Regions from separate parts of the Planococcus sp. FY231025 genome, predicted to be linked through region 3. Evidence: riboswitches for the same ligand, from Rfam matches in the RefSeq annotation. Region 3 holds a riboswitch; each other region holds the start of a gene.

Region 1 (10,379 bases), on a different contig from region 3:
TAGTAGACTTTTGGGCTGCATGGTGCGGACCTTGTAAAATGATCGCTCCAGTTTTAGAAGAATTGGACGCTGACATGAACGGCAAAGTGAAAATCGTAAAAGTGGACGTGGATGAAAACCAAGGAACGGCTAGCCAGTACGGCATCATGTCGATCCCGACTCTTCTTTTGATGAAAGACGGAGAAACAGTAGACAAAGTAGTCGGCTTCCGTCCGAAAGAAGCTTTGGCAGAATTGGTTAACCAACACGCATAATTCTTAACCGGGTCCAGAAATGGTGCCCGGTTTTTTAATAGGGTGAGGATATGGCAAACGAACTGATACAACACAAACTGGCGATATTGCCGGATCAGCCGGGCTGTTACTTGATGAAAGACCGGCAAGGGACCGTCATCTATGTCGGGAAGGCCAAAGTGCTTAAAAATCGTGTGCGCTCGTATTTCACGGGGAGCCACGATGCAAAGACGCAGCGGCTTGTAGGCGAAATCGAGGATTTCGAGTATATCGTCACGTCTTCTGACGTGGAAGCGCTCATCCTGGAGCTTAACCTGATCAAAAAGCACGACCCGAAATACAACATCATGCTGAAGGATGACAAATCGTACCCTTACCTGAAAATTACCGGGGAGCGGCATCCGAAGCTGATCACGACGCGCCAGGTCAAGCGGGACAAAGGAAAGTATTTCGGCCCTTACCCGAACGCCTATGCCGCCAGTGAAACGAAGAAATTGCTCGACCGGCTCTACCCGCTCCGGAAATGCCATACGATGCCGGACCGCGCCTGCCTTTATTACCATATGGGGCAATGCCTGGCGCCGTGCATCAAGCCCGTGGAAAAGGAAACCTACCAGGAAATGATCGACAGCATCACGAAGTTCCTGAACGGCGGTTTCCGCGAGGTGAAGCAGGACCTGATCGAGAAGATGTCGGAAGCTGCCGAAAACCTGGAGTTTGAACGGGCGAAAGAATACCGCGACCAGATTTCCCATATCGAGACCGTCATGGAGAAGCAGAAGATGGCGATGAACGATTTCACCGACCGGGATGTCTTCGGCTACGCGGTCGACAAAGGCTGGATGTGCGTCCAGGTCTTTTTTGTGCGCCAAGGCAAATTGATCGAACGCGACGTCTCGCTGTTCCCGCTCTACCGGGATCCGCAGGACGAGTTCCTGACGTTTCTTGGCCAGTTCTATGAACAGCCGCACCATGTGAAACCGAACGAAGTGCTGCTGCCGGAAGGGACGGATGCGGAACTGGTCCGCGATTGGCTCGGCATCCGCGTCCTGGTTCCGCAGCGGGGCAAGAAAAAAGACCTCTTGTCGCTCGCCCGGAAAAACGCCGAAATTGCGATCAAGGAGAAATTCCAGCTGCTTGAGCGACAGGAAGAACGGACAGTCGGCGCTTGCGTCGAACTCGGCGAAGCGATGAACATCCAGACGCCATTGCGCATCGAAGCGTTCGATAACTCCCATATCCAGGGAGCGGACGCTGTTTCTGCGATGATCACCTTCATCGACGGCAAACCGTCGAAAAAAGACTACCGGAAATACAAGACGCGCAGCGCCGGCCGGCCGGATGATTACGCCGCTATGCGCGAAGTGGTCCGCCGCCGTTATACGCGCGTGCTGAAAGACGGCTTGCCGTTGCCGGACTTGATCGTCATTGACGGAGGCAAAGGGCAGATTTCTTCTGCAAGGGAAGTGCTCGAAGATGAGCTAGGCTTGTCGATCCCGGTCGCCGGGCTTGCCAAAGACACCAAGCACCAGACTTCGCAGCTGCTTTACGGCGACCCGGTTGAAGTGGTGCCGCTGAAGCGGACGAGCGAAGCGTTTTATATGCTGCAGCGCATCCAGGACGAGGTCCACCGCTTCGTCATTACGTTCCACCGCCAGCAGCGAGGCAAAAATTCAATCCAGTCGGCGCTTGATGAACTCGAAGGCGTAGGGCCGAAGCGCAAGCAGCAGCTGCTGCGGCATTTCGGTTCGGTCAAGCGCATCAAGGAAGCCGGCGTGGAAGAGCTGCGCGAAGCGGGCATGCCGGTGAAGCTGGCAGAACAGATCCGCCAGCATTTTTCACAACAATCGTTGCCAAGCGAACAATAACGTGCTATCGTAAAAACAGAAATGAATCACTTGGAAAAGTGATGATAGAGGTGCGAACGTCAAAAGTAGCCATCCGGAGATTTGCTGAATCTGTGAAGGATGGGGAAAGGGGCGGTCGCCGAAGTGCCCGGGTTCCTGCAACCCCGGGTGCTGGTCCTGCATTTAATAGATGCCGGGCTGTCAGAGTCAATCTCTGGAGGGCTATCTCACATGGACGTTTTTTCGTATTCGTACATGCTAAAGAGGTAGTTTGCCGCAGACGCGGCGGGCTGCCTTTTTTTATTGTCTGGCCGGGGTGCTTGCGCCTTGGCATTCATGTTGAGGGCCACTTACATTATGGGAGTGGATGAGATGAAAACAGTAGTCATGAAATTCGGAGGCACATCAGTTGCGACTCCAGAGAAAATCATCGGGGTTGCAAAGCGGGCAATCCGCGAAAAGGAAAAAGGGCGCCGTGTCGTCATCGTCGTCTCTGCCATGGGCAAAACGACGGACACTTTGCTCGGGTTGGCGAATGAAATCTCCGCCGATCCGCCGAAACGTGAAATGGACATGCTGCTTGCGACCGGCGAGCAGGTGACGATTTCGCTCCTAGCCATGGCCTTTAAGGCACTCGGACACGAAGCGCTTTCTTTCACCGGATGGCAGGCAGGCATAGAAACCGAATCGGTGCCGCGGAATGCGCGCATCGAACAGATCCATACCGAACGCCTCGAGCGCGTGCTCGAAAATGGCTTTTTCTGTGTGGTGGCCGGATTCCAGGGAGTCGATAAGATCGGCAATATCACGACGCTCGGCCGCGGCGGTTCGGATACGACGGCGGTCGCCCTTGCTGCTGCTCTCAACGCAGATGCCTGCGAAATCTATACCGACGTTGACGGCGTCTACACGTCCGATCCGCGGTATGTGACGGGCGCCCGCAAGCTCGAACAGATTTCCTACGATGAAATGCTGGAACTGGCGAATCTCGGGGCAGGCGTCCTGCACCCGCGGGCTGTTGAATTCGCCAAAAACAACCAGGTCCCATTATCCGTCAGCGCGAGCTATTCGGATGAACCGGGCACAACTATACAAGAGGTGGTCACTGTGGAAAAAAATCTAATCGTTAGAGGCGTCGCGTTCGAACCGGGAATCGCCCGCGTCACGGTCATTTACAAAGAAGCATTCAACGGCTCATTGGCCAATATCTTCACTAAACTGGCGGAAAACCATATCGATGTCGATATTATCGTCCAAAGCATCACCGACGAATTTCCGCCCTCGGTTTCATTCTCCATCAAAGAGGACAGTTTGGCAGAAACGCGCCGGGTGCTCAATGACAACCAGGAAAGCATCGGTTTCGTTTCAGCGAACTATGAAGTCGGCCTTTCGAAAGTGTCCATCGTCGGTTCCGGCATGGTATCGAATCCGGGAGTCGCAGCGCAGATGTTCGACATCCTGCGAAAAGAAGGGATTCCGGTGAAAATGGTCTCCACATCCGAAATCAAAGTTTCGGTCGTCGTGCCGGAAACAGAAATGAAAAAATCGGCCAATGCACTCCACAACGCATACGGGCTATCTGAATAACGAAAAGGCAAGCTCCGCAATGAAGCGGGGCTTGCCTTTTTCAAAGTAAAGAAAGATATCAATTGACTTTCCTTCAATTGTTAAGCCGATATTCCGCAAAACAGCTGCGAAGCTATTGGGCGAAGACACTTCGGCCAATAGTTTTGCGACGAAGCGCATAGCGCGCAGGAGCACAAGGTTTTTATCCGCAGGCGTCTCCACTGTTTTGCTCCATATCTCAGACAGTGCTGCTAAATAAGTAAAGTATCGGCGTTCAAAGAACTGTACCAGCGCCGGCGCGTCCACGGGCTGGGGAAGCTATGAGACGGGTGTTCTTCCCGGCTCATGGCGAAAGCCATGCCCAAAGCGGTGTGTATACTCTATACTGATAATCAACTTTTCTATAGACAGTTTCTTTATATATTGAAAAGGCAAGCTCCGCAATAAAGCGGGTCTTGCCTATTTGTTTGCCTATTACCCGGCATCGGGGATGTCGCTTGAGAAAAATGCCAGCACTTGCTGGAGATCATCAGTTTTGGCGCAGCTCACATACTGCTGCAAGGGAGCCGGGAGGAGGCTGATGATTTTATTATTGGACCAGTTGGCCAAGAAGCGGTTCAACTCTCGGAGCCAAGCAGTCTTTTCACGCTGGCCAAGGGCAGATGAGGCGAGCGACACGCTGCGGCCGGTCGTGAATTCTTTCTTCAGGTATTTGGCGATCAGCACGTCCTGATGAACCTGGTTTTTGATATGGCGTTTGATGATGCGGACAGATTGGGCCAGGGTGCCGTAGTAATCGGCAGGAGAGGCTGGCATCACTGAAGCATGTTCTTTGTCGGTATGGTTGACGACATAATAACAAGGATAGTCGGCAACGATGGAGATGGCGTCGGCGAGTATATAGGCATGGACCATGAAAGGCTGGTCCTCGGCAGTGCAGATGCCGACCGGGAAGCGGATTCCTTTTTCGAGGAGGAATTTGGTGCGGAACATTTTAGTTGGGCCGATTGCATCGAACACATCGGATTGGAGCGCTGTCGTTCTGGGCTGGTTGCGGTGGAACATGGATTGGGCGACGCCGCGGCCGTTGACGCCGACGAATTTGCCGAGCACGATATCGGAACGGTTGTCCGCCGCCATCCGGTACATGCGCTCCAGTGCCTCTTCCCCCAGGAAGTCATCTGCATCAACGAAGAAGATATACTCGCCGCGAGCTTCAGAAATCACTGTGTTGCGGGGGGCACCGGGACCGCCGGTATTGGCTTGGTGGATCGCACGGAAATTCGGGTACTCCTTGGCATAGGCATCAAGTACCGCTGCCGTCCGGTCTGTCGAGCCGTCATTGACGGCGATGATTTCAATATGGTATTGCGGCATCGTTTGATTCAAAATCGAATCGATGCATATTTGGACATGGCGTTCGCCATTGTAGACGGGAATGCCGATAGTGACAAGAACTTTTTCCATTAAATATCTCCCTTCAAAAAATACATAGTGAATAGTTGTTAATGTTTCAATTAGATAAAATATTCTGATTCCATCGTACAATAGAAACGGGTTTTCTGAAAGAGTCTAAGTTCGTAGGCAGATAGGAGCACGAGATGAAAATGAAAAACCTGTGCTCGTAGGCACAGGAAGAAGTGTCAGGCTTTGTCGCGAAGATCCCATTTTAAGGTAATGAGGACGCGGTTCTTTTTCGGAAACACTTCCTCGTGGGCTTCTGTCACAAATCCGTCAATTTTTTGCTTTTGCTGAGCCAGGAAACCGGCTTCGAGCTTAAAGCATCGTTGATCCGCTTTCGGCGGAGTGAGTTGAAAGACAATTTCGTCTTTGCTGGTGCGCTCTACAGCCAGCTCGCCGAAGTTCGCCTGCCTGAAAAAGTCGGGCGCTTCGTCCAAGGAGAACAGCGGGAACTTGCGGGCAAGCGATTTCCCGGCCCAATAAAGGATGTCCGCTTCGTGCTTGCCCAGGATGTCAGGCATCACGTGGTCCCGTATGATTTCATATCCGAATTGCCCACTGAATTTCGTGTCTGTGACAGTCATGTTGAACCTACTTTCAATATAATAAATACAAGGGGTGAAACTCTTAGAAAAAGGCAAGTTGCCTTGACGCTCCCAAAGGGGGGGAGTACAATAAATATGTCATATTATTGTATCATGATGATATATGCAGTCAATGGATGCTTTCGCGATAATTCGACGGCTCTTTTTTCTGCCTATTAACGTCTGAGGGAGGTAAAATTTTGGAAAATCGAGAATTTTTAATGCGCAGGCTGCACTCATTGTTAGGGATTATCCCGATCGGGCTATTCTTGACGCAGCACTTAATCGTCAACCACTTTGCGACTCAAGGTGTTGAAGCGTTCAACACGGCATCTCACTTCATGGCGAACCTTCCATTCGTAATCTTCTTGGAAATCTTCGTTATTTATCTGCCATTGTTGTACCATGCATTCTACGGATTATACATAGCGTTCACTTCGAAGAATAACGTTGGCAAATACAGCTATTTGCGCAACACATTGTTCGTAGCCCAGCGCTATACAGGTGTCTTCCTGGTCATCTTCATCGCGTGGCACGTGTTTGAAACGCGCTTCCAGGTTGCGATCGGCAATGCGGCAGAAGCAGATTTCAACATGATGGAAAACATCTTGAGCAATCCTGCAATGCTGGCTTTCTACATCGTCGGTGTTCTGGCTGCGACGTTCCACTTGGCTAACGGCCTTTGGTCTTTCCTTGTAACATGGGGAATCACACAGTCCGAAAAAGCTCAAAGAGGCGCTACTTATTTCACGCTTCTAGTATTCGTAGTGCTTTCTATTATCGGTATCCGGGCGCTATTCGCGTTCGTTTAAGAACATTTCGATCATTGGTGAACTAAAAGAGGAGTGAATACCGAAATGGCGAAAGGCAAACTTACTATTGTCGGGGGCGGCCTTGCCGGTTTGATGGCAGCTGTCAAAGCAGCCGAAGCAGGCTCTCCCGTTGATTTATTTTCAATCGTCCCAGTAAAAAGATCCCACTCCGTTTGTGCGCAAGGCGGGATTAACGGGGCAGTAAATACAAAAGGTGAAGGAGATTCACCGGATATCCACTTTGATGACACGGTTTACGGCGGGGACTTCCTAGCGAATCAGCGACCAGTCAAAGCGATGGCGGATGCAGCACCAGCAATCATCCGTCTGTTCGACCGCATGGGTGTTATGTTCAACCGTACGCCGGAAGGCTTGCTCGATTTCCGCCGCTTCGGCGGAACGATGCACCACAGAACAGCTTTCGCGGGCGCTACAACGGGCCAGCAATTGCTTTACGCTCTTGACGAGCAAGTGCGCCGCCACGAAGTGAGCGGGCTAGTTACGAAATACGAAGGCTGGGAATTCCTTGGCCTGGTTCTGGATGACCAAGGCGTCAGCCGCGGGATCACTGCCCAGAACATGTCGACAATGGAAATCAAAGCATTCCCTGCCGATGCTGTCATTATGGCAACCGGCGGACCGGGAATCATCTTCGGGAAATCGACGAACTCTGTCATCAACACAGGTTCTGCGGCTTCCATCGTTTATCAGCAAGGCGCATATTACGCGAACGGCGAATTCATCCAAATCCACCCGACTGCGATTCCAGGAGACGACAAGCTTCGTCTGATGTCTGAATCGGCACGCGGTGAAGGCGGACGGATCTGGACTTATAAAGACGGCAAGCCTTGGTACTTCCTTGAAGAAAAATACCCGGCTTACGGAAACTTGGTTCCGCGCGATATCGCAACGCGCGAAATTTTTGATGTCTGCGTCAACCAGAAGCTCGGCATCAACGGCGAAAACATGGTTTACCTGGATCTTTCACACAAAGACCCGAAAGAATTGGACATCAAGCTTGGCGGAATCATCGAGATCTACGAGAAATTCACAGGCGAAGATCCGCGCAAAGTGCCGATGAAAATCTTTCCGGCTGTCCATTATTCTATGGGCGGATTATGGGTTGATGACCACCAATTCACAAGCATTCCGGGCGTTCTTGCTGCCGGTGAATGCGATTATTCACAGCACGGAGCTAACCGCTTAGGCGCCAACTCGCTTCTTTCCGCTGTTTACGGCGGTATGGTAGCTGGGCCGAACGCGATCGAATACATCAAAGGTTTGGACGTATTGGCTGAAGATCTTCCAACTGACATTTTTGACAGAGCGGTTGCTGAAGAGCAGCGCAAATGGGATGAGATCCTTTCGTTGAACGGCACTGAAAACGCCTACGTTCTCCACAAAGAACTAGGCGAGTGGATGACGGACAACGTAACAGTTGTGCGCTATAACGACCGTCTTCAGAAAACGGATGAGAAGATCCAGGAATTGCTGGAGCGTTTCAACCATATCAACATCACAGATACACAGCTTTGGAGCAACCAAGGCGCAATGTTCACGCGCCAATTGAAAAATATGCTACATTTAGCACGAGTGATCACGATCGGCGCACTTAAACGCAACGAGAGCCGCGGTGCCCATTACAAGCCGGACTTCCCGGAACGTAATGACGAAGAATTCCTGAAGACGACAATGGCTAAATTCAATGGCTTTGATGAGCCGATTTTCCATTACGAAGAAGTCGATACTTCATTGATTCCACCACGGAAGCGCGATTACTCAGCGAAAGCATAGTATTAAGGAAGGAGCTAATTTACCATGGGTGAAGCAGCAAAAACGGTAATATTTGAAGTCGAACGCAGAAACTCTACGAATGAAGATTCGTATTGGGAAAAGTTCGAATTAGCATATCGTCCCAACATGAACGTCATTTCCGCCTTGATGGAAATCCGCCGCAACCCGGTCAACATGGACGGGAAAAAGACCACTCCGGTCACTTGGGACATGAACTGCCTTGAAGAGGTTTGCGGCGCTTGTTCAATGGTCATCAACGGCAAAGCACGCCAGTCGTGTACAGCTCTCGTTGACCAATTGGAACAGCCGATCCGCCTTCAGCCGATGAAGACATTCCCTGTCGTCCGCGATTTGATCGTTGACCGCAGCCGGATGTTCGATTCCCTGAAGAAAGTCAAAGCTTGGGTTCCAATCGATGGAACGCATGACCTTGGCGAAGGGCCGCGTATGCCTGAACGCAAACGCCAGTGGGCTTACGAATTATCAAAATGTATGACTTGCGGCGTATGCTTGGAAGCATGCCCGAACGTCAACGATAAATCCGATTTCATCGGACCTGCTCCACTTTCACAAGTACGCTTGATGAACGCCCACCCGACCGGCGCTATGAACCGTGATGAGCGTTTGAACGCCATCATGGGTGAAGGCGGCTTGGGAAGCTGCGGAAACTCGCAGAACTGTGTTGAATCTTGTCCAAAAGGAATTCCTTTGACAGCTTCAATCGCTGCGTTGAACCGCGACACAACCGTCCAAATGTTCCGCAACTTCTTCGGAAGCGACAGAATGGTGGATTAGTCTAGAAAAGCGAAAGCGCCCGTTTAGCTCCGACAAGCGCTGGAGGGCTTAGAGTGAATGGCGTTCTTTGCCATTCGCAGTAAGACCGAAGCGACTCGAGGAGCTGGGCGCTGAAGACTAGACAATATATTTAAACCCCGCAGCTGCGGGGTTTTTTTGATGCCTGCACCTGTTGGCAATGCCCATTGTGCGGTGAATTTTGTTATACTGAGAAAATAAAGGGTACAGGAGGATTTTAAATGAAAGCGAATTATATCGAGGATTTCGAGGGCTGGGCAGAAGGATTTCATTTTTCCGTGCCGGTCCAAGTCCGCTTTTCAGAGACCGACATGTTCGGCCATGTCAACAACACCGTGCCGATCACTTATTTCGAATTTGCGCGCATCGAGTTTATGAAAGAAATTGGCCTGATGCAGAGCTGGCTCGAACGCGGCAGCGCATTTTTCCCGGTCGTCGCGGATATTCAGGTGGATTATGCCAAGCAGGTGTATTTTGATGAGATGCTGCAGGTTTTCGTCAAAGTCGCTTCTGTCGGCAATTCGTCGATCGATGTGCATTACTGGATCGTCAATGCCGACGGGGAAACATGCTATACCGGCAGGGGCGCCATGGTGCAGATTTCGCGGGAAACTGGAAAAGGCCATCCGTGGACAGAAGCGGAAAGACAACTTTTTGGCGCCAAAAACTTAATTTCCGCAAAAAGTTGAGAGGATTCTTGCCATATCATTAAAAAACCTTCACTATAGAAGGAAGGATTCTGAGCCAAGGAGAGTTGATTTCAATGAGTGAAAATATTAAAAACCATCCGCATGACCCCGAAAAGGTAGCGTTCATGGAAAAGGAACTGCGCTATATATCCGGCATCATCAAGCAAAAAGGCCGGGAGATCCTCAATTCCTATACGATCACGCCGCCGCAGTTCGTTGCGCTGCAATGGCTTTTTGAACATGGGGATATGACGATCGGCGATCTTTCGAACAAGATGTACTTGGCATTCAGTACGACGACGGATCTCGTCGACCGCATGGAAAAGAATGAACTGGTCGTCCGCATCCGCGAAGAACAGGACCGCCGTGTGGTACGCATCAAATTATTGCAAGAAGGCGAACGCATCATAGAAGAAGTGATCAAAAAGCGCCAGGACTACCTGGAAAATGTCCTGTCGGATTTCAGCGAAGAAGAAGTCGGACAGCTTTCATTCCTGCTTGAGAAGCTTCATACCAACATGAAATAGAATGGGGCGATTTGAACGTGAATGCGCCAATCGGTGTTATAGATTCAGGAGTC
Region 2 (10,379 bases), on a different contig from region 3:
CCGGATCGAGGGCCGAAGTCGGTTCGTCAAACAGCATGACGTCCGGCTCCATCGACAGCGCACGCGCAATCGCTACCCTCTGCTTCTGCCCGCCGGAGAGCTGTTGGGCTTTGGCGTTGACGTACTGGTCCATGCCGACGACATTCAAGTATTTCATCGCCACTTTTTCCGCTTCTTCTTTGCGGCGCTTCAGCACTTTCACCTGGCCGACGGAGCAATTGGCCAGGACGTTGTGGTTGTTGAACAGATTGAATTGCTGGAACACCATCCCGAGTTTCGTGCGGTAGGCGTGGATATCATGGCGGTCATCGAGGATGTTCTCGCCGTTATAGATGATTTTTCCGCCGCTCGGCTTCTCGAGCAGGTTGATGCAGCGGAGCAGCGTCGATTTCCCGGATCCCGAAGAGCCGATAACGCACACCACTTCGCCTTTATGCACTGAAAAGTCGATGTCTTTCAACACTTCATGCGTTCCGAACGATTTGCTTAAATGCTGGATCTCGATCACTTTTTCCATAAACTCTCCTCTTCCATTTCAGCTTTTTGGCGCGGTCACTCTTTGATTTTGTGTTCCGTGTCTTCCGGGTTCACCACTTGCATCGGCAATCCGCCGATCATGCTGTAGTTTGCCGGCCCTGCCAGCCTTCTTTCAAGTTTGCGCAAGAGGAGCGTAATGGCAAACGTCATGATGAAATAAAGGACGCAGGCGATGAAGAACGATTCGAAATAGCGGAAGTTGTTCCCGGAAACCGAACGGGTCTGGAAAAACAGTTCCGTCACGCCGATGACGCTGAGCACCGCTGTATCCTTGATGTTGATGACGAACTGGTTGCCGGTGGCCGGCAGGATATTGCGGATCACCTGCGGCAGGACGACGTTCATCATCGTCTGGAAATGGTTCATCCCGATGGCTTGCGCCGCTTCGAATTGGCCCTTGTCGACGGAAATGATGCCGCCCCGGACGATTTCGGCCATATACGCTCCCGTGTTGATGGAAACGATAAATATGGCCGCAGTGAAGACATCCATATCGATGCCGAATGCCATTGCCGAGCCGTAGAAGATGACCATGGCCTGCACCATCATCGGGGTGCCCCGGAAAAATTCGATATAGGCGGAAAGCAGCCCGTTGACCGTTTTCAATAGCGGTTTCTTAATGCCCCGCTCCGGCATCGGGATTGTGTGGATGATGCCGATGATCAGCCCGATGGCAGCGCCGATCAATGTCCCGATGATCGAAATCAACAGCGTCATTCCTGCTCCGCGCAGGAACATCGGCCAATTATCTGTAAGTATGGTAATGACCCATTCAAGACTCATTGTTTTCCTCCTAAGCAAAAGTAAAGCCGGCCGCATGTGCATGCAGCCGGCACCACCCCATCATTATTGCGCAGCTGGTTGGTTCTGGATTGCTGTATCCATGATTTCCTGGCGCTCTTCTTCGGAAATGCCCGCCAAGGTTTCATTGATCGCTTCGGCGAGGCCGCTTCCTTTTTCAAGTCCGACGGCCACCGCTGTATCGTCTTCCGACGTTTCAAATCCGTCTTCGAATTCCACCATCGCGAAGTTTTCATTTGCTGCAGAAGCACTGACCGCTTCCGGGCGTTCCGATACATAGCCGTCAATCATGCCGGATTCTAGCGCTACCCGCATTGACGGGAAGCTCTCCATAGCCGTTTCTTTAGAGACGCCTTCGATCTGGTCGATGACGGTGTAATGGAACGTGTTCAATTGTGCCGTGATTTTCGCCCCTTCAAAATCGGCGAGTTTTGTGGCATTTTCATATTCGCCGCCTTTTTTCACGACCATCACCAGTTCAGATGTATAGTAGTGGTCCGAAAAGTCGATGGTCTCTTTGCGTTCGGCTGTCGGCGACATGCCTGCAATGATCGCATCGATTTTGCCGGAAGTCAGAGCCGGCACCAGACCGTCCCATTCCGTTTTGACGATTTCAAGCTCTTTGCCCATGTCTTCAGCGATGCGCTTGGCGATTTCCACGTCATAGCCGCCGGCATATTCCGCATTTCCTGAAATTTTCACTGCGCCGTTGGAATCATCCCCTTGCGTCCAGTTGAACGGAGCATACGCCGCTTCCAAGCCGACCTTGAATGTTTCGCTTTCCTCTGAAGCTCCTCCGCCTGTCGAGCCGCTTTCTTCCGATCCGCATCCGCCCAGCAGCATGCCGGCCGAAAGAATCGCCGTCAACCACAATCCTGTTTTCTTCTTCATAATCCTTTTCCCCCTTTGGTTTCTGCACTTCTCATTTTCCTGAATATACAAAAAAGGCAACCAGCTACAAAAAAAGATCTGAGTTAGACTCAGATCGCTATATGCATAGTTGCCCTAAATCCTCTTTTCCCTGGTTCGAGATAGCGCTCCGCTATGGACCGGGAAGTCCATGGCGGCAGTCCTGCAATTGTTCACTGCAGACCCAGCAAGTAATAGTCGAGAAATATTACAAACTTCGGCGGTCTTTCCTTCTCCATAGCATCCCTGCTTCTCAAACTCTTCTATGGACTAATAAATCCCGCGCCTCTACCTCACCGGAAAGTGAGGTTATATATTCACTTGTTTTTCATAGTCTACAATAAGGCTTTTTACCTGTCAATCTAAGTTTTCATTGCCCGACTTCGATTGAATCGGGGCTCTCCCGCCAAGCGCCGGCCCCATTTCCGCGTGCCTCCCTCTGCCCTTCGGAAAAGTGCGGGATGCTCCCTTTGACAGCCCGCGCGGCTTCTTCCACATTGCCTACCTGCAGGAACTTTTTCTGCGCATCCGGATATTGATGTTCCGTGTGCTTGTAGCGGGAATCGTAATAGTATTCCAACAGCAATTGGATGGCCGACGGGAAGCGCCCCGTTTCCAAATCCGCTTCGATCTGCCCTGCAACAGGCACGCGGATGCGGGACTTTATGCGGTGGAACGCCTCGAGGCATTCTGCGGCATACTCTCTCGGACGGTAATCTTCCATGATTTCCTGCACTCTTTCAGCCATCGGCATTTCGATGACCAAATGCGTGCTCCGGTTTTTCAAATCGCATAAAAACGGCGGGATCACCACTTTCCCGATCCGATGGCTTTCTGCTTCAAACAGCACATACGGAGCATCTGCCAACTTTCTCAACCGATGGACAAGCAGCGAATCGAACACTTTCTGGTTATGCGGCTCGAGGCCGATCTGGCCGAAGATGGACCCCTTATGGTTCGCCATCCCTTCAAAATCGATGACCGGAAAGCCTTCCTTCTCCAATGCCTTCAACACTCTCGTTTTTCCGGCGCCCGTCAAGCCGTTCAACACGAACGCACGGGAGGGAGCCGCCATTTCCTCCAGCTGCGCCACTACCCATTTCCGGTAGCTGCGGATTCCGCCTTCCAAGCGGTGCGAATGGATATTCATCAAACTCAATAGCGTAGCGGTGGTCCGGCTTCGCATTCCGCCGCGCCAGCAGAAAACCGTCAGATCTCCTTCGAGCGCTTTGAATTGCCGGATAAATTCCGGCAGCTTTGCAGAAATGATTTCCAGTCCGCGCTCTTTTGCAGCTTCCACGCTGACCTGTTTATAAAGCGTGCCGACTTCCGCCCGCTCCGCGTCATCAAAAAATGGGATATTGATGCTTCCGGGAATCGTGAAATTTTTAAATTCAGCCGGTGACCGGACATCGATCAGGACCATTCCTCCATTTTCGATTGCCGGGACCAGCTCTTCGACTGTTATATTGCTGAACATGATTCTTTCCTCCAAAAGTTCCTTGTACAGCCGCCGCCATACTCTGCCGGCAGCATTCGTTAAGGTTACTTTGTACTTCGGCCTGGCATTTCCAAGCCTCCTATCCAAGTATACACCCAACCGTTTTCCAGCAGTGTTTTAATACTCGGCAGCCGAAGCCCTTTTGCTGGCCTTTCAATAATAACATGAAGTTATTAGAATTTTATGTTAATTTAAATGTATACCCTATTTTATTGGAGGCGAACGGTTCCATGGCGCATACAAACCAAAGCATTTTCATCAATGCCCCGCTCGAAGATGTTTTCCAGTATACGATCAATCCTGAAAACTGGGCTTATTTCTATAATAACCTCGCGTCCCCGAAGAGGATCGACGGAAACGGCGAAGCCGGCACTGTCGTCGAAGCGGACTACGCCATCATGGGCATGCATTTCCCGCAGACAATCCAAGTGACGGAATGCGAGCTTTCAGGCTCCACTGCCCGCTGGACCGGCATGATGAGCGGCAGCTTCACCGCAAAACAGACCGGCTTGTACAAAGCGGTCGACAACGGCACCGAGCTGACGCTGGATATTGAGAGCTATATTCCGCATGACCTCTTCGGCCGAATCACCGACCGGATGATCTACGAACGGATCAGCAGAAATTCTGCAAACCATACGCTCGAAAACATCAAAGCCATCTGCGAAGGGACTGATTAGCGGAATCCCCTTTTTTTGTTTGGCTTATCTCCCCTGCTCCTTTATATTGAAATTGGGTGATGATATGGACAGGAAAATTTATTTTGATAATGAAAGATCCATCGCAGGGCTGACATTGAAAGATGAGTCAACATTGGAATCCAATAATATGGCGCTCCATGCCTGCAGCGATCCGGCGCTCGTCCTCGTGAACCGGCAGCATTTTGCCGACTCCCTCGGTACGGAGCCCGGAAGCTTTGTCTGTGCGAATCAGACGCACAGCGCGAATTTCCACCGTGCCGAGGCCGCGGACAAAGGCCGCGGCGCCTTTTCAGCAAGCACGGCAATACCGGAGACCGATGCACTTTATACGTATGAACCGGGGATGGTCTTGACGAGCTTTGCCGCCGACTGCGTGCCGATCGTCTTCTATCACGAAACGTCAGGGCTCATCGGTGCAGTCCATTCGGGCTGGCAGGGAACCGTAAAGGAAATCGCATTACAGCTTTTCCGGCATTTGATCCAAATGGAAAACTGCACGCCGGACGGTTTCCGCGTGCAGATCGGCGCCGCCTTGAGCCAAGACCGCTTCGAAGTGGACGAAGACGTCTATTCCAAATTCAAAGCGCTCGGCTATGCGGATGAGTTCATGTATTTCAAGGAAGCGACGGGCAAATACCATATCGATAACCAGGCGGCCGTGAAAAAACAGATCGAACTTGCGGGCGTCCCGGAAGAACGGATTTCCATCGACCGCACGTGTACGTTCGACAGCCCTCAAGGCTTCTCCTACCGGCAGGACAAAAAATGCGGCCGGCATATGGCTTTTATTATGAAAAAACAGTGAAGTTGAAAGATTTCAGCATGGTCCACGGCCCAATCGGATCGACCGGTTTGTGCCGCGGGCTTTTTTCTTTCCCGCCCCGCCCAAACAGGCTTAAACGCCGTTTGGAACGGGTAAACAAAAACGAAATTCTTTTCAATTCCAGGAATTTGAAGGGCCGTTTTTTTAACAACAGTCCCAATCAAAAAATGAAACTTCTAAGCACATGGCCCGTAATTTCTAAAGAGGTGAGAACATGGGGTTTTTTAATCGTTTGTTCGGCGGAACGGACAAACAGGCGCCGGAAGTGGAAAAGCGGACGCTGCGCAATCTGCGGGTCAAGGACTTTGTGACCTACGACCTGGCAGACTACGAAGTGGTCGGCAAAATCCATTACAATGACAGCGGCTATACATGGGATGCCTATCAGCTTGCATCTGCCGGCAAAAGCAAATGGCTCAGCGTGGAAATGGATGATGAGCTGGAAGTGGGCATTTATGAAAAGATCCGGATTCCGGGGCTTGAACCCGGAGCGAAGCAAATTGAGCATGACGGCAAAACCTATTATCTCGAAGAGCAGGGCCAGGCATATGTCACCTCCCAAGGCCGCAGCGAAAATATCAATGGTGCGGAAATGGACTATTTCGAATACTTGGATGAGTCCGGTGAAACCTTCCTGTCCGTCGAAGTATGGGGCAGCGAAGTCGAAGTCAGCAAAGGCTACAGCATCGAAGAATACGAAATCACCATTCTAGCGGCAAGCTAACCAATAGGAGGAGAGAATATGTTTCAATTTTTCAGTCGTGTACGCACTTATGTAGAATCGGAGCTTAACGCAGCACTTGATAAAGCGGAAGATCCGGTGAAAATGCTCGACCAGTTCATGCGGGACATGGCCCTGGACATCCGGGAAGCAGAGACGGCTGTCGCCAAACAGATCGCCAATGAAAAGATCCTGAAGAAAAAATACGATGATGCCAGCAGCATGATGGAAAAACGCCAGCAGCAGGCCGTCCAAGCGGTCGAAGCCGGCAATGAAGACTTGGCCCGCCGCGCGCTGGAAGACAAGCAGAACCATGTGATCCAGGCCAATTCCATGAAAGAGGCTTACGAACGGGCAGCGAATGATTCGGCCGTGCTGCGCGAAAAGCTAGCGGAGATGAAGCGCGAATACGAAGAAATGCAGATCAAGAAGGATTCGCTGAAAGCGCGTGCGGAATCCGCGAAGACGCGCACCAAGATCAATCGTACGATGAGTTCTGTCGGCAGCGACGAATCCCGCCAAGGCTTCAACCGGATGGAAGAGAAAGTCATGCATCTGGAAGCGGAAGCGGAGACGTCGGAAGACCTGCGGGCAGGTTCGCGCAGCCTCGACGACGAATTCGAGTCCCTGAAAAAAGGCAGCGCTGTGGACGACGAGCTGGCCGCCTTGAAAAAACAGTTTGGAAAAGAATAACGAACCGCGGCCCGCTCCCTTGCGGACGGGCCGTTTCCGTTCATATGGAGTGTTTAGACGATGACTAAAAAAACTTGGCTAACGGGCCTGGTGGCTGCAGTCCTGTTCCTGTCAGCATGCGGCAGCCTTGTACAGGCGGAAGATTATGTAGAAGACAATTATACGTTTGTAAATGCCGTCCAAAGCGAAAGCGGTTCAAACAGCCGTGCAATGATGTACCGGTCCGGCAAGGACATTGAAGGCACCATAGCGGAACTGAGTGAAATCCAGGAACCGGAACAAATCGGCGAGAAAGTCGAAGGCCGCCAAGTGATGGTCTATGATGATGAATTCATTATTTTGACGGAAGATCCGGACAATCCCGGCTCCACCCTTGTCGAAGTGGCAGATGACGAATTTGTCCGGAATCATTACAACCCAGGATTTTTCACTGGGATGTTCTTCGGTTCATTCATCAGCAACCGGTTCGGTTCGGGCTGGAGCCAATCGCAGGCCACCCGCTGTGCACGCGGCGGATGCTATTCCGGCGGCGGCGGATACAATTCGATTCCATCCACTACAGGCGGGCGCGGATCCGTATTCCGCGGCGGCGGTCCGGGTGTCGGAAAATAACTCATAGCAAAGGAGCTTGACTTGTGAATTCATTCTTACTGACTTTTTTATATTTCCTGGCAGCAATCGCTGTTGTCCTTGTCGGCCTCGTCATTTTCGAGCTGTTGACGAGAAAATACAAGGACTGGGAAGAAATCAACGCCAACAATACGGCCGTCGCCTTGTCGATTGCCGGAAAAATCATCGGTACGTGCGTCATCTTGACGTTCTCCATCCTGGAAAACGACACCATCATCGAAACCGTCATCTGGGGCCTTTTCGGGCTGCTCCTGCAATTCATCGCTTATTTCCTGTTCGAATTGCTGACGCCCCGCTTTTCGGTTGAAACCCAGCTGAAAGAAAGAAATACATCTGTCGGCATCATTTCATTTGCCGTTTCTGTCGGATTGGCGTTCGTCATCGGCGCTTCGATAACGTAAGGCGGTGGTTCCCATGCTGACCCAACAGGAATCCGTCCGGCAAAGCCGGGCGATTTACTATGCTTCCGGAATCGTCTCCATCTGCGGCATCATTTTCGAGGTGCTGTTCGGAGCGCTCGGTTCATACATTTTAGGAGATGGAGTGAAGCAGTATACGCTCACCATCTCCCTTTTTTTAACCGGAATGGGCATCGGCGCCTACCTCAGCGAGAAAATGACCCGGCACCTGATCGCCTCTTTTATCTGGATCGAATACGCTATCGGCATCATCGGCGGCTTTTCGGCCATGCTGCTGTTCGGCGTGACCGCTTACCTGCCGCCCGGGACCAGTTCGCTGTTTTTGTACAGCGTCATCCTGATTGTCGGTTCGCTGACGGGGGTCGAGCTGCCGATTTTGATCCGCAAAGCGAATGAAATCGGCGTCTCTCTCCAGAAGAGCGCGGCCAAAGTGCTGTTTTCCGATTATGCCGGCGGCTTAGTCGGCGGTCTGCTCTTCCTGTTTTTGCTGCGCCCGTATTTCGGGCTCGTCAAAACATCCTTTCTGGTGGCGCTGATCAACGTCTCGGTCGCCCTCTGGATCGTTTTCCGCTTCAAGCATGAACTGAAACGCTTCCAGCTGCATGCGGCTTCCGGAATTTTCTTTTTGGCTATTCTCATCGGGGGCGCCTTGTTCGGTGAACAGGCGGCTTTTCATTTCGAGCAGCAGCTCTACAAGGATCCGGTGATTTTCTCCGAGCAGACATCGTACCAGAAAATCATCCTGACCAAGCAGCAGGGCGATACGCGCCTTTACCTGGACGGCCAGCTGCAATTCAGTGCATCCGACGAGCACCGCTACCACGAGATCCTGGTCCACCCGCCGATGGCTGCGGCAGCGCGCCATGACCGCGTGCTGGTCCTGGGCGGTGGAGACGGGCTCGCGGTAAGGGAACTGTTGAAATATAAGGACCTCGGCACTGTGGACCTGGTCGACCTTGATCCGAAAATGACCGAAATCGCCCGCACCCAGCATTTGCTGACCGAACTCAACGAAGGCTCACTCGACCACCCGAAAGTGAAGGTGGTCAACGAAGACGCCTTCCGCTTTTTGGAAACCGCGGACGGCTTTTATGATGTGATCATCATCGACCTGCCGGACCCGAACAACGAATCGCTCAATAAACTCTACACGCAGGAATTCTATTCGCTTGCCCGCAACCACCTGCATCCGGACGGTGCCATGATGGTCCAGGCCACAAGCCCGGTGTTCGCGCCGCAAGTCTATTGGACGATTGACAAGACCATCCAGGCAACCGGCCTCCAGACCCAGAACCTGCATGCCGACATCCCGAGCTTCGGCGGCTGGGGCTATGTGCTTGCCTCTCGCAGCGAAGTGGACATCGACAGCCTGGCCATCATCGAGGACACCGAGTACCTGACCACCGAGCTGCTCCCGGCACTCACGGCGTTCGGCAAAGATGAAGATGCAGAGATCCTGGACAGCAGCGGCGAAGCGGTCACGCTTGAACCCAACACGCTGATCCGGCCGAACTTGATCGAGGTCTACGAGAAATCATGGACGAATTATTGAGAGGCTTCACCATCCATAAAAGCTGTTTAAAAGGAAAAAGTGCTGAAGACTTAAGCTTCAGCACTTTTTTATTATATGTTGAATCAACGAATTTCTCAGATAGCATTGTATAAACGAACAAAGCCGCCAGTTTTCAATGAGCTAAACCAGTGCCGGCGCGCCCATGGACTAAGCGGAGCAATGAGCCGAGTGGACTTCTCGGCTCATTGTGGAAGCTATGCCCCAAGCACCCAAGCGGCATGCAAAAGCCAGCTTCTTTATTCAACCGATATAAATTGAACTTAATTATTCGGATTAAACATACAGCTTTGATCAAAAAATCTCCAACAGTTCATCAAACCGTTCGATGGCATAGTCGTACTTCTCGACATCGCCAAATCCGTATTTGGCATAAACAAAAGGAATGCCTGCGTCTTCTGCCGCTTTTTGGTCTCCGGCAGTATCCCCTACATAAACCGGTGCTTCCAGACCGTTGCGTTTCATGAGCAGCTTGATGTTTTCACCTTTTGAAAGCCCTGTTCTTCCCGGATTTTCGAAATCCCGGAAATACTTGTCCAAGCCATGATAGGCATAGAAGGCTTCAATATAGCCTTCCTGGCAATTGCTGACGATGTATAATTCATATTTCTCCGATAACGCCTTCAGGACTTCCTCCAGGTTTTCATAAAGGATGCCGCCGCGTTCGCTCAAGAAATCGCCTTCGATCTCTCCGCAAGACTGGATGAGTTCCGTGTGCACCTCTGCATTCAAATGTGGGAACAGCTTCTGCATGATCTCATGCATCTGGAGCCCCATTGTTTCTTTCAAATGCTGCTTCGTCAAGGTATGATCTATTTTATCGTTCTGTTCAATCGCCTTATTCCATGCCAAAACAACGGTTTCCCTCGAGTCCCACAAGGTGCCGTCCAAATCGAAAATGATGCTATCCATAAAACCCTCTCCTCTGAACTGATATGCCTCCATTTTACCTTTCCTGAACGCGTAAACCAACTCCTGCACATTGCAAAAAAGCACACCTTCCGCATGGAGGTGTGCTAGAGCTTTCCGTTCAGTTTGGCGAGCGGTACAGCGGGAAATACCCGCTGTCTTCGG
Region 3 (8,537 bases):
CTGTTTGTGGCAGCTGCTTCTATCTCTCCAAGGCGCTGGCGTTCCTTCGCCGCTGCGTTCACCTGCTCGTCGGCATGGTAGCTGCTGCGGACCAACGGACCTGCCTGGCAATGCGAGAACCCTTTGTCCATGGCTATCTGCCAAAGTTCTTTGAATTCCTTCGGCGAGTAATATTTTTGTACTTTCAAATGCTTTTTGGAAGGCTGCAGATACTGTCCGATGGTCATGATATCCACATCGTTGGCGCGGAGATCATCCATCACTTCCAAGATTTCTTCATGCGTCTCACCCAATCCGAGCATCAGGGATGATTTTGTCGGGATTTCCGGACGCATCTCTTTGGCACGCTTAAGGAATTCCAGCGAACGGTCGTAAGTAGCGCGGGCACGGACTCTCGGCGTCAAACGGCGCACCGTTTCGATGTTGTGGTTCAGGATGTCCGGTTCCGCTTCCATGAGACGTTCCAGGTTCTCGTAGATGCCTCCCATATCGGAAGGCAGCACTTCCACGGTTGTGAACGGATTTTCACGTTTGATGGCTCTTACGGTTTCCGCGAAAACAGCCGATCCGCCGTCTTTCAGATCATCGCGTGCCACCGCCGTGATGACGGTATGCTTCAGGTTCATGAGTTTCACTGACTGGGCGACGCGTTCAGGCTCCTGCAGGTCCAGTTCGTTCGGCAGGCCGGTCTTCACCGCACAGAATCTGCATGCCCGCGTGCACACGGCACCGAGAATCATGAAAGTGGCTGTTCTGCGGGTCCCCCAGCATTCATGGATATTCGGGCACCGCGCTTCTTCGCAGACGGTATTCAAATTATTCTCCCGCATCATTTTCTTCAGGTCGGTATAGTTTTCATTCGTATTGAGCTTGATCTTCAACCAATCGGGCTTTCTTAGATGTTCCTGTTTTGTTGACATGCGCATCATCCCCATTCTTCATGGTCATCTCTGTTTTTCTTTTCCTTTCCAAATGTACCATAAAGCCCACCTGCCCACAATAAGCCCTTCCTCCAGGCAGCAGGAAGAACAAAGAAAAACCCGGAAGCGGATGCTTCCGGGCCCTTCAATTATTAAGCAGCTCTTTTAGCCGCTTTGCTCTTGCTGACAGCGTGTGCAATGCTTGCACCCAGGCCACCCCAGATAACAACCATTCCGATGATCATAACAACGATCGCTTCAATAGACATATGGTGAACCCTCCTTATTTGTGTTCGTCGAATTCTGCATGGTCTTTATGCCATTTGCCAAGGGACATAAGAACTCCCAGCACGATGGCACCAAGTGCGACGCTAGTGCCGCCCAGCATGATGAATGTATCCGAGTAGCCTTCATAGTTTCCAGTCTCGGTATCAAACTCTTTTAGAAGGTTGGTTTTCAACAAACCGAACATCATATAGCCCAAAACGATTGGCGTAATGAAGCCCAGGCAGATCTTCCACCAGCCGCCCAGATGGATGTCCGAGATTCCATTGGCATGGTCCCGTAGACCATCCACTTTGCGGAATGCCCAAACGATCAAGATGACTTCCACTAATCCGATAGCCGCAACACCAAACTGGTTGATGAAGTAATCGGCTACGTCAAGGAAGAATAATCCGCCTTGAGTGGCAAAAAGAACGGAAATCAATGCTGCTAGCCCGCCGCCGAAAATGACGGCTTTGTTGCGCGAAATGCCGAATTTCTCAGAGAAGCCGGCAACATATGTTTCTGTAATGGAAATCAATGAAGTCAATCCGGCAAGCGTCAAGGACAAGAAGAACAAGACGCCGAACAGGCCATTGAATCCAGGGAACTCATTGATGATCTGCGGGAAGACAACGAATGCCAAACCTACGCCAGCTGCTGCAACATCCGCAACCGCAACGCCTTGCTGGTTCGCCATGAAGCCCAGTGCTGCGAACACCCCGATACCGGCAAGCAATTCGAATGCCGAGTTCGCAAATCCTGTGATGAATGCGTTATTCGTGATATCCGATTTTTTCGGAAGGTAACTTGCATAAGTGATCATAATGGCAAATGCGATGGACAAACTGAAGAAAATGTGTCCGTATGCCGCTACCCACACCTGTGGGTCCATGATGGCATCAAAATTCGGTTTGAAGAATGCATCCAATCCTAAAGCTGCTCCGTCAAGCGTGACAGCACGGATAACGACGATCAAGAAGATGACGACCAAAGTCGGGATGAAAATCCGGTTTGCCATTTCGATCCCTTTTTTGACTCCGCCCAATAAAATCCCTAAGGCGATCGCCCATACCAGGATTAACGGAATTAAGACGCCCCATACAATTCCTCCGGTTTGCCCTGGCGTTACAGTCAATTGAAGGAAGTCATTAAAGAGGAAATCTTGCGTATCTGATCCCCATGCCTGGTTGATTGAGAAAATCGTGTAGCGCATCGCCCAAGCAATAATGACTGCATAATACGTGGATATGACGAACGAAACGAATATCGCCCACCAGCCCATCCATTCCAATTTCTTGCCACTCATTCTGAAGAATGACAACGGTGCCGATCCGCGGTATTTGTGCCCGATGGTGAATTCCATAATTAGAATTGGTATCCCTGCGGTTAACAGAGCGAATAAGTACGGTATAAAGAATGCTCCTCCACCATTTTCATAGGCTACATATGGAAAACGCCAAATGTTCCCCAAACCTACCGCTGAGCCGACAGCCGCCATAATAAATCCGGCGCGTGTACCCCATTGCGAACGTTCCATCTTTCTTCCCCCTTTGTTTGTCTACTTCCAATTTTCTTACAGAAAAATAGGAAGTTTGTTTATTTTCAGATTATTGACTAATCTAAAAATAGTATAACGATGCTGCCTTTGAAAGTAAAGATAATTCCGGAAAATATTTATAAAAAACTATTGCTAGAATAGTAAAAAGCAGAGGGAAAATTCCTCTGCTTTCAATATTTGCTAGTTATTTGCTTGTTTTTCAAGAATTGTAGTACGTTTTGACCAGGCGATAAATAATACTGCTAAAATGACCGCAACTGCTAATAATGACCATAGCAGAGAACCGGTAAAGCCTATGACGATATACCCCACTGATCCGATTGCGGCTGCAGTCAAAGCGTATGGCAACTGGGTCAATACGTGGTCCATATGGTTGCTTCCTGCCCCTGTAGAAGACAGGATCGTCGTATCGGAAATCGGCGAGCAATGGTCTCCGAAAACAGCGCCGGCAAGAACAGCTGACAATGTTGCCAGCAGAAGTTCAGGCGCTGCCTGCCCCATGATGTTGCCGGCAATCGGCAGCAGGATCCCGAAAGAGCCCCATGAAGTTCCCGTCGAGAAAGCCATGATTCCGGCTAAAAGAAACAGCAGCACCGGCAGGATTTCGGTCGGAATATTATTCTTTGTCACCACATCCGCCAGATACGCGCCGGTTTCCAATGCGTCGATCAAATAGCTGAGTGCCCAAGCAAAAATCAGGATCAGCACAGCGCCGATCATTGAGCGAAGTCCTTCGACAATCCCTTTGCCGACCCAGGATGCTTTCGCCGTTTCATTTTGCTTGAATTGGCGCACATACAACAGGATGGATGCGACAGCACCCAAAAGGCCGCCCGCCATCAAGGATGTGGGTACATCCGTATTCTCGAAGATCGCCCAGACGTCCCATGTTTGTCCGGCATTCTGGTAGCCGGTCCAGACCATCGCCCCGATCGTACCGGCAATCAGCAAGAGGATCGGCAGGAGCAGATCCGTCACTTTTCCATGCGAGTGCGCCGGGAACTCTTCTTTCATTTCCCCTGGAATGGTTTTGTTTGCATCGTATAATTCCCCAGTCGTGATTGCGCGCGTTTCATGCTTTTTCATAGCCCCGAAGTCGACGTCGCGGATGGCGACGAAAATGACGATGGCCAGCGTCGCAATGACGTAGAAGTTCATCGGTGCCATCCAGATGAACGCTTCAAGCGCCGACATCTGAACATAAGATTGCGCTGAAAGAATTGTGGCGACGATTCCAATGATCGCGGCTCCCCAGCTCGATACCGGTGAGATGACGCAGACCGGCGCTGCCGTAGAATCGATGAAGTAGGCCAGTTTTGCCCGCGACACTTTATAACGGTCAGTAATCGGACGTGCGACTTGCCCAACCGCCAATGCATTGAAATAGTCATCGATGAAAATCACCATGCCGAGCACGACCGTCAAGACCTTGGCGCCGCGGCGGGTCTTGATGCGCGCAGAAGCCCAATCGGCGAATGCACGGCTGCCGCCTGACAAACTGACGAATGCAGTGATGATGCCCAATAGCAGCAGGAACAATAAGATAAAGACATTATAGGCGTTAAAGCCTTCGTCCCAGAACGTGACCGCAAAAGAATTGAAGATCTCCCTTGCAGCTTGGACCGGCGCAAACGACGTCAAGATCAACGCGGCTGCCACCACACCTGTTCCGAGCGACAATAGCACCCGCTTGGTCAGCAGCACCATGATGATTGCTACCAACGGCGGCAAAATCGAGAAAATAGTATTTTCCATATGAATCCCTCCTATTTTTTTAAGGATGGAAGAGAAGATAGAAAAAAGGCCGATCGCTCCAATGGATACAATCAGCCTTCTACAATTCGTCTGTGCATAAAAACATCAAACAACCCTGTAGCTCTTCGCCTGTAAAATCACAGACGACAGTGACATCCTTTTTCAGAATGCCCCCAGCACTTTTTCCATTGACACCTGAAAAAAGAGCTTCGGCAAAACTTCCTTTCATATGCGTTCAACGTTGTCACACTCCCGCATACTACTGATAAGCTTCGCAGCCTCTACCCATCGATATTGAATTCCTTAAAAGCATAGCGCAGAATTTTATTGAAATCAAATGAAACTCTACTTCGAATATTCGTTCATTTTACTGCTTTTGCCTGAAAAAACCGGCTGAAAACATCCCGCAGGAATTCCGGCATAAAATAAGTTTTTGGCGCCCGTTTCAGCTCCGGGAAAAAATAGCCGAACGTGAACATATCGAGCGTAATCAGCTGATAGACTTTTTCCGGGTCCGCAAGAATACCGCCGACATACAATCGATGCTCTTCGACCGCCAGATTGACATGGACGATGTTCCCGATGACTGCACCGCGGAACCCCATCCCCTTCAATTCGATGTTCGGCCACTCGGCATTCAGCGACTGCTGGTAGATTTCCTTCAGTTCTGCGCCCGTCAGTTCGACCAGACAGAGGTTGATCGGATGCGGCAGCATCCTATGGAAATCATAGCGTGTCGCGACCCCTACCGGCATCCCCTCCATGAACAAGCCGGCATTGAATAACGCACAGTCTGCTCCGGAATACTCAAGCATCGCTTCCCCGAACAGCTCGGCCAGTTCCGACTCTTTGAACCACTCCGCTTTTAATTCTTTTTCGTTGTAAAAAATCGGTTCGCTCAGCTGGGATTTGCCGTCCGCAATCAATTCATCATTGAATCCCTCTTCCGAATTGCGCAATTCTGCGGTATCGATCAATTCAGCTTCGGTTTCACCGGTTGCCGGATCAAAAGTGATATGCCCGATGAACATGCCGAATTTGCCGGCCGCCCCGAGCAGTGTGCTGCCGATTGTTTTCCCTTCGTGGAAAATATGGTGGGTATGGGCGCCGAGGATCACGTCGATGTCGGGGCAAAGCTCCGCCAGCAGTTCATCCTCCCGGATGCCCAGATGGGACAGGCATATAATGAAGTCCGTTTGTTCCTTGATGGCGTTGACCGATTCAATGATCGATGCTTTCGCATCGGTCACTTCCCAGCCCAATCGCTGATAAAACGGAGTGAATTCTGCTGTTGCCCCGACCAGGCCGATTCTCAGCCCTTCCGCAGTCTCCAGAACCCCGTAAGGCTTTGCCCATTTCGGCCGGCCGCCGCCTTCTTCAAACAGGTTGGATACAATGACATCAAAGTCAGCCTGGATATACAATTCGTCTAGTTCATCCTTGGACAGTGTAATGCCTTCATTATTGCCGATTGTCACTGCATCGTAGCCGGCTTCATTGAGCAATTCCACATTGCCTTTTCCCGCCGTCCCTTCCGTGAATGGATGGGAACGGTCGACGTGGTCGCCGATATCAAGGATCAGGCAGGTATCGCCGGCTTCCTCATGCCAGCGTTTCCGTTCATGCAGAAGCGCCCGGATGCTCGGCCAATGCGAAAAATGGCTGTGCAGATCATTTGTATGATAAATGTGAATGAGTTCTCCCATGCCTTACACCTCTTTAAGAACTGAATAATCCTTCGTAAATGGACCGCAGGCCGAGAACCAGCAATGCGATCCGCAAAATGACGACCAAAGTTTCCGATTGGAGCTTTTTGTTAAGCGATGCGCCTATTTTGGCTCCGATATACGCGGCAGGCACTACAGCAAGCGTATAAATCCAAGGGACATTGCCAAGGGAAATATGCGTTACCGAATTGACGATCGCCGATAGGAACACCATGAACATCGACGTCCCGACCGCCACATGCGGCGGGAACAGGAACAGCAAAATCATCGCTGGCACCATGATCGATCCTCCGCCGATTCCGAAAAGGCCGGAGGCGAAACCGACGCCGAACGTCAAAAGCAGCGCGAACCAAACCGGATAGCCGTACAAGTATTCTTTATGCATGGAATCCTTGAAAGTATACTTGCGCCCGTTATCGACAAACCAATGTACCGCTTCCAGCCGGTTGCGGATCAACAGCAGCAGGGCCAGAAACACAAGCAGGATGCCGAAATATAGATTGAACGAAGGCAAGTCGAGGCCTTTGTTGACAAATGCGCCGATAACGGTCCCGGGAGCGCTGCCGATGAAGAACAGGAACCCGCTCCGGTAGTCGACTGTTTTGACTTTCATATAGGACAATGTCGAAGACAGGCCAGTGAAAATCATCATGATCACCGACAAGCCGACAATTTTCTGCGGTGTCAGATCCGGAAAAAAGGCCAGCGCCGTACCGAGGAATAAGAGAGCCGGTACCAAAATGACGCCGCCGCCGAGGCCGATCAGCGCCCCGACAATCCCTGAAAGCAATCCTGCGATTGCCAGTAGGAGAAATTCCATTAAAGGCCACCGTCGAACAGATCCAGCTGCTTATCGGACAAGCCGGTGAACTCCAAGCCGTTCATTTCCTGAAATTCTTTCGCATCGCCTGCGGCATGTCCGCCTGAATTATTATTGAAAATGATATAGACGTTTTCAGCGGACTGCTGGAGGGTTTCTGCCGCTTTGCTGATTTCTGCCAGTTCTTCCTTGTTGTAATCGTAAAGGTACCTCACCTCCCGCCACTTCTGTCCGCCGCCGGGATTTGTCCAGCCATGCAAATTGCGGCCGTGCAAACGCATCAGCACTTTATCGTCGCGCGTAGCAACCGGCACCAGCGGAACCGATCCGTCCCCAGCCTGCGGTTCATCACAGACGGTGTGGATCAGCCTGTTTTCCCGCAAAAATTCAAAGGTCTTTTCACGCAATTCCGGTGCATACCAGGACTGATGGCGGAATTCAACGGCCAGATCGAATTCTCCCAAGTGGCCGATGATTTCCCGGATCGCTTCGACGTTCGATTTCTGGCAATCGAACCAAGGCGGAAACTGGAGCAGGACCATCGCGAGTTTACCGGCTTCCTTCATTGGGCGCACCGACAGGCGGAATGCCTCGAACATCGCTTCACGGCTCTCGAACGGGTTCTCCCCCCGCTGATGCCCTGTCATCCCCTGATAGGCTTTAACGACGAACTGAAAGCCTTCAGGCGTCTCATTGATCCATTTTGTTATATTGCGTTCCGGTTGGACTGCATAAAATGAGGAATCCAATTCGACTATCGGAAAATGCGCGCTGTAATCGATCAATCTTTCTGTTTTTTTTGAGCCTGGGCTATAGACATCCGGATGGTCGCCCCAACCCGTCAACCCTACATATATCATCGTCCCGCCTCCATTGTTCGTTATTATTTTATGATAGCATAGAAAAAATTAGGCGTCTTTTTGGAAGATAGCCTTTGTACCATTTGGGCTCTCTCTCCAAAAATATCACCGGTTGCTTTACAATTCCCTGCTTGGAGATGTGCTACACTTTTTTTAAAAGGTATCAGGAGGCAAAACATTGATGAAAATGACGTGGGACCATCATGGAATTATTCAGCGGTTTGAAGCGAACCGCAATGATGAGCTGGCTGCGCCGATGGCCGCTTATATGCGGAACCAGTTCCCTTTTCTGGGCATCAAAACGCCGCTGCGGAAAACATTGTTGAAAGAACAGTTTTTGGAATACCAGCTGCCGGAGCCCGAACAGTTGGAGCAGGAAGTATGGAAACTATACAGGCTTCCGGAGCGGGAATACCAATATGCGGCAATTGCATTGCTCGAAAAAATGGCTAAACAGCTGTCGGTTGCAGACCTGCCTTTTCTTCGGGAGTTGATCGAAAGCAAGTCCTGGTGGGACAGCGTCGACTCCATTGCACCACGGGCAGTCGGAGGGATAGTCGCCAAAGAGCGGCCCGCAGGGACCCTCGCCATGTTGGAATGGGCCGAAGCCGGCAATATGTGGACAAACCG

What was found. A riboswitch is a leader RNA that binds a small molecule or an ion and turns the genes downstream of it on or off. The one in region 3 is predicted to bind lysine.
Region 1: it holds a riboswitch for lysine, as region 3 does, so the genes downstream of both, ACTL32_RS07255 (aspartate kinase) here and ACTL32_RS18475 (Na+/H+ antiporter NhaC family protein) in region 3, are expected to answer to the same signal.
Region 2: it holds a riboswitch for lysine, as region 3 does, so the genes downstream of both, ACTL32_RS03865 (transporter substrate-binding domain-containing protein) here and ACTL32_RS18475 (Na+/H+ antiporter NhaC family protein) in region 3, are expected to answer to the same signal.

What each region holds. Positions count from the first base shown of each region.
Region 1 covers NZ_JBQJJG010000005.1:180,830-191,208, forward strand. The annotation lists gene trxA (thioredoxin) at 1-254, shown strand, start outside; gene uvrC (excinuclease ABC subunit UvrC) at 305-2,101, shown strand; lysine riboswitch at 2,139-2,313, shown strand; gene ACTL32_RS07255 (aspartate kinase) at 2,453-3,667, shown strand; gene ACTL32_RS07260 (glycosyltransferase family 2 protein) at 4,121-5,113, opposite strand; gene ACTL32_RS07265 (YslB family protein) at 5,290-5,691, opposite strand; gene ACTL32_RS07270 (succinate dehydrogenase cytochrome b558 subunit) at 5,889-6,503, shown strand; gene sdhA (succinate dehydrogenase flavoprotein subunit) at 6,549-8,297, shown strand; gene sdhB (succinate dehydrogenase iron-sulfur subunit) at 8,322-9,092, shown strand; gene ACTL32_RS07285 (acyl-CoA thioesterase) at 9,332-9,799, shown strand; gene ACTL32_RS07290 (MarR family winged helix-turn-helix transcriptional regulator) at 9,874-10,326, shown strand; gene racE (glutamate racemase) at 10,344-10,379, shown strand, end outside.
Region 2 covers NZ_JBQJJG010000004.1:106,614-116,992, reverse strand. The annotation lists gene ACTL32_RS03875 (amino acid ABC transporter ATP-binding protein) at 1-517, opposite strand, end outside; gene ACTL32_RS03870 (amino acid ABC transporter permease) at 553-1,320, opposite strand; gene ACTL32_RS03865 (transporter substrate-binding domain-containing protein) at 1,384-2,229, opposite strand; lysine riboswitch at 2,363-2,546, opposite strand; gene mnmH (tRNA 2-selenouridine(34) synthase MnmH) at 2,618-3,727, opposite strand; gene ACTL32_RS03855 (SRPBCC family protein) at 3,979-4,428, shown strand; gene pgeF (peptidoglycan editing factor PgeF) at 4,493-5,254, shown strand; gene ACTL32_RS03845 (DUF4178 domain-containing protein) at 5,487-5,996, shown strand; gene ACTL32_RS03840 (PspA/IM30 family protein) at 6,015-6,686, shown strand; gene ACTL32_RS03835 (DUF4247 domain-containing protein) at 6,747-7,298, shown strand; gene ACTL32_RS03830 (DUF350 domain-containing protein) at 7,322-7,717, shown strand; gene ACTL32_RS03825 (polyamine aminopropyltransferase) at 7,734-9,287, shown strand; gene ACTL32_RS03820 (HAD family hydrolase) at 9,600-10,217, opposite strand; gene ACTL32_RS03815 (lipid II:glycine glycyltransferase FemX) at 10,336-10,379, opposite strand, start outside.
Region 3 covers NZ_JBQJJG010000016.1:51,507-60,043, forward strand. The annotation lists gene lipA (lipoyl synthase) at 1-920, opposite strand, end outside; gene ACTL32_RS18465 (methionine/alanine import family NSS transporter small subunit) at 1,073-1,189, opposite strand; gene ACTL32_RS18470 (sodium-dependent transporter) at 1,204-2,724, opposite strand; gene ACTL32_RS18475 (Na+/H+ antiporter NhaC family protein) at 2,926-4,500, opposite strand; lysine riboswitch at 4,611-4,792, opposite strand; gene ACTL32_RS18480 (bifunctional metallophosphatase/5'-nucleotidase) at 4,863-6,206, opposite strand; gene ACTL32_RS18485 (sulfite exporter TauE/SafE family protein) at 6,220-7,047, opposite strand; gene ACTL32_RS18490 (DUF72 domain-containing protein) at 7,047-7,907, opposite strand; gene ACTL32_RS18495 (DNA alkylation repair protein) at 8,089-8,537, shown strand, end outside.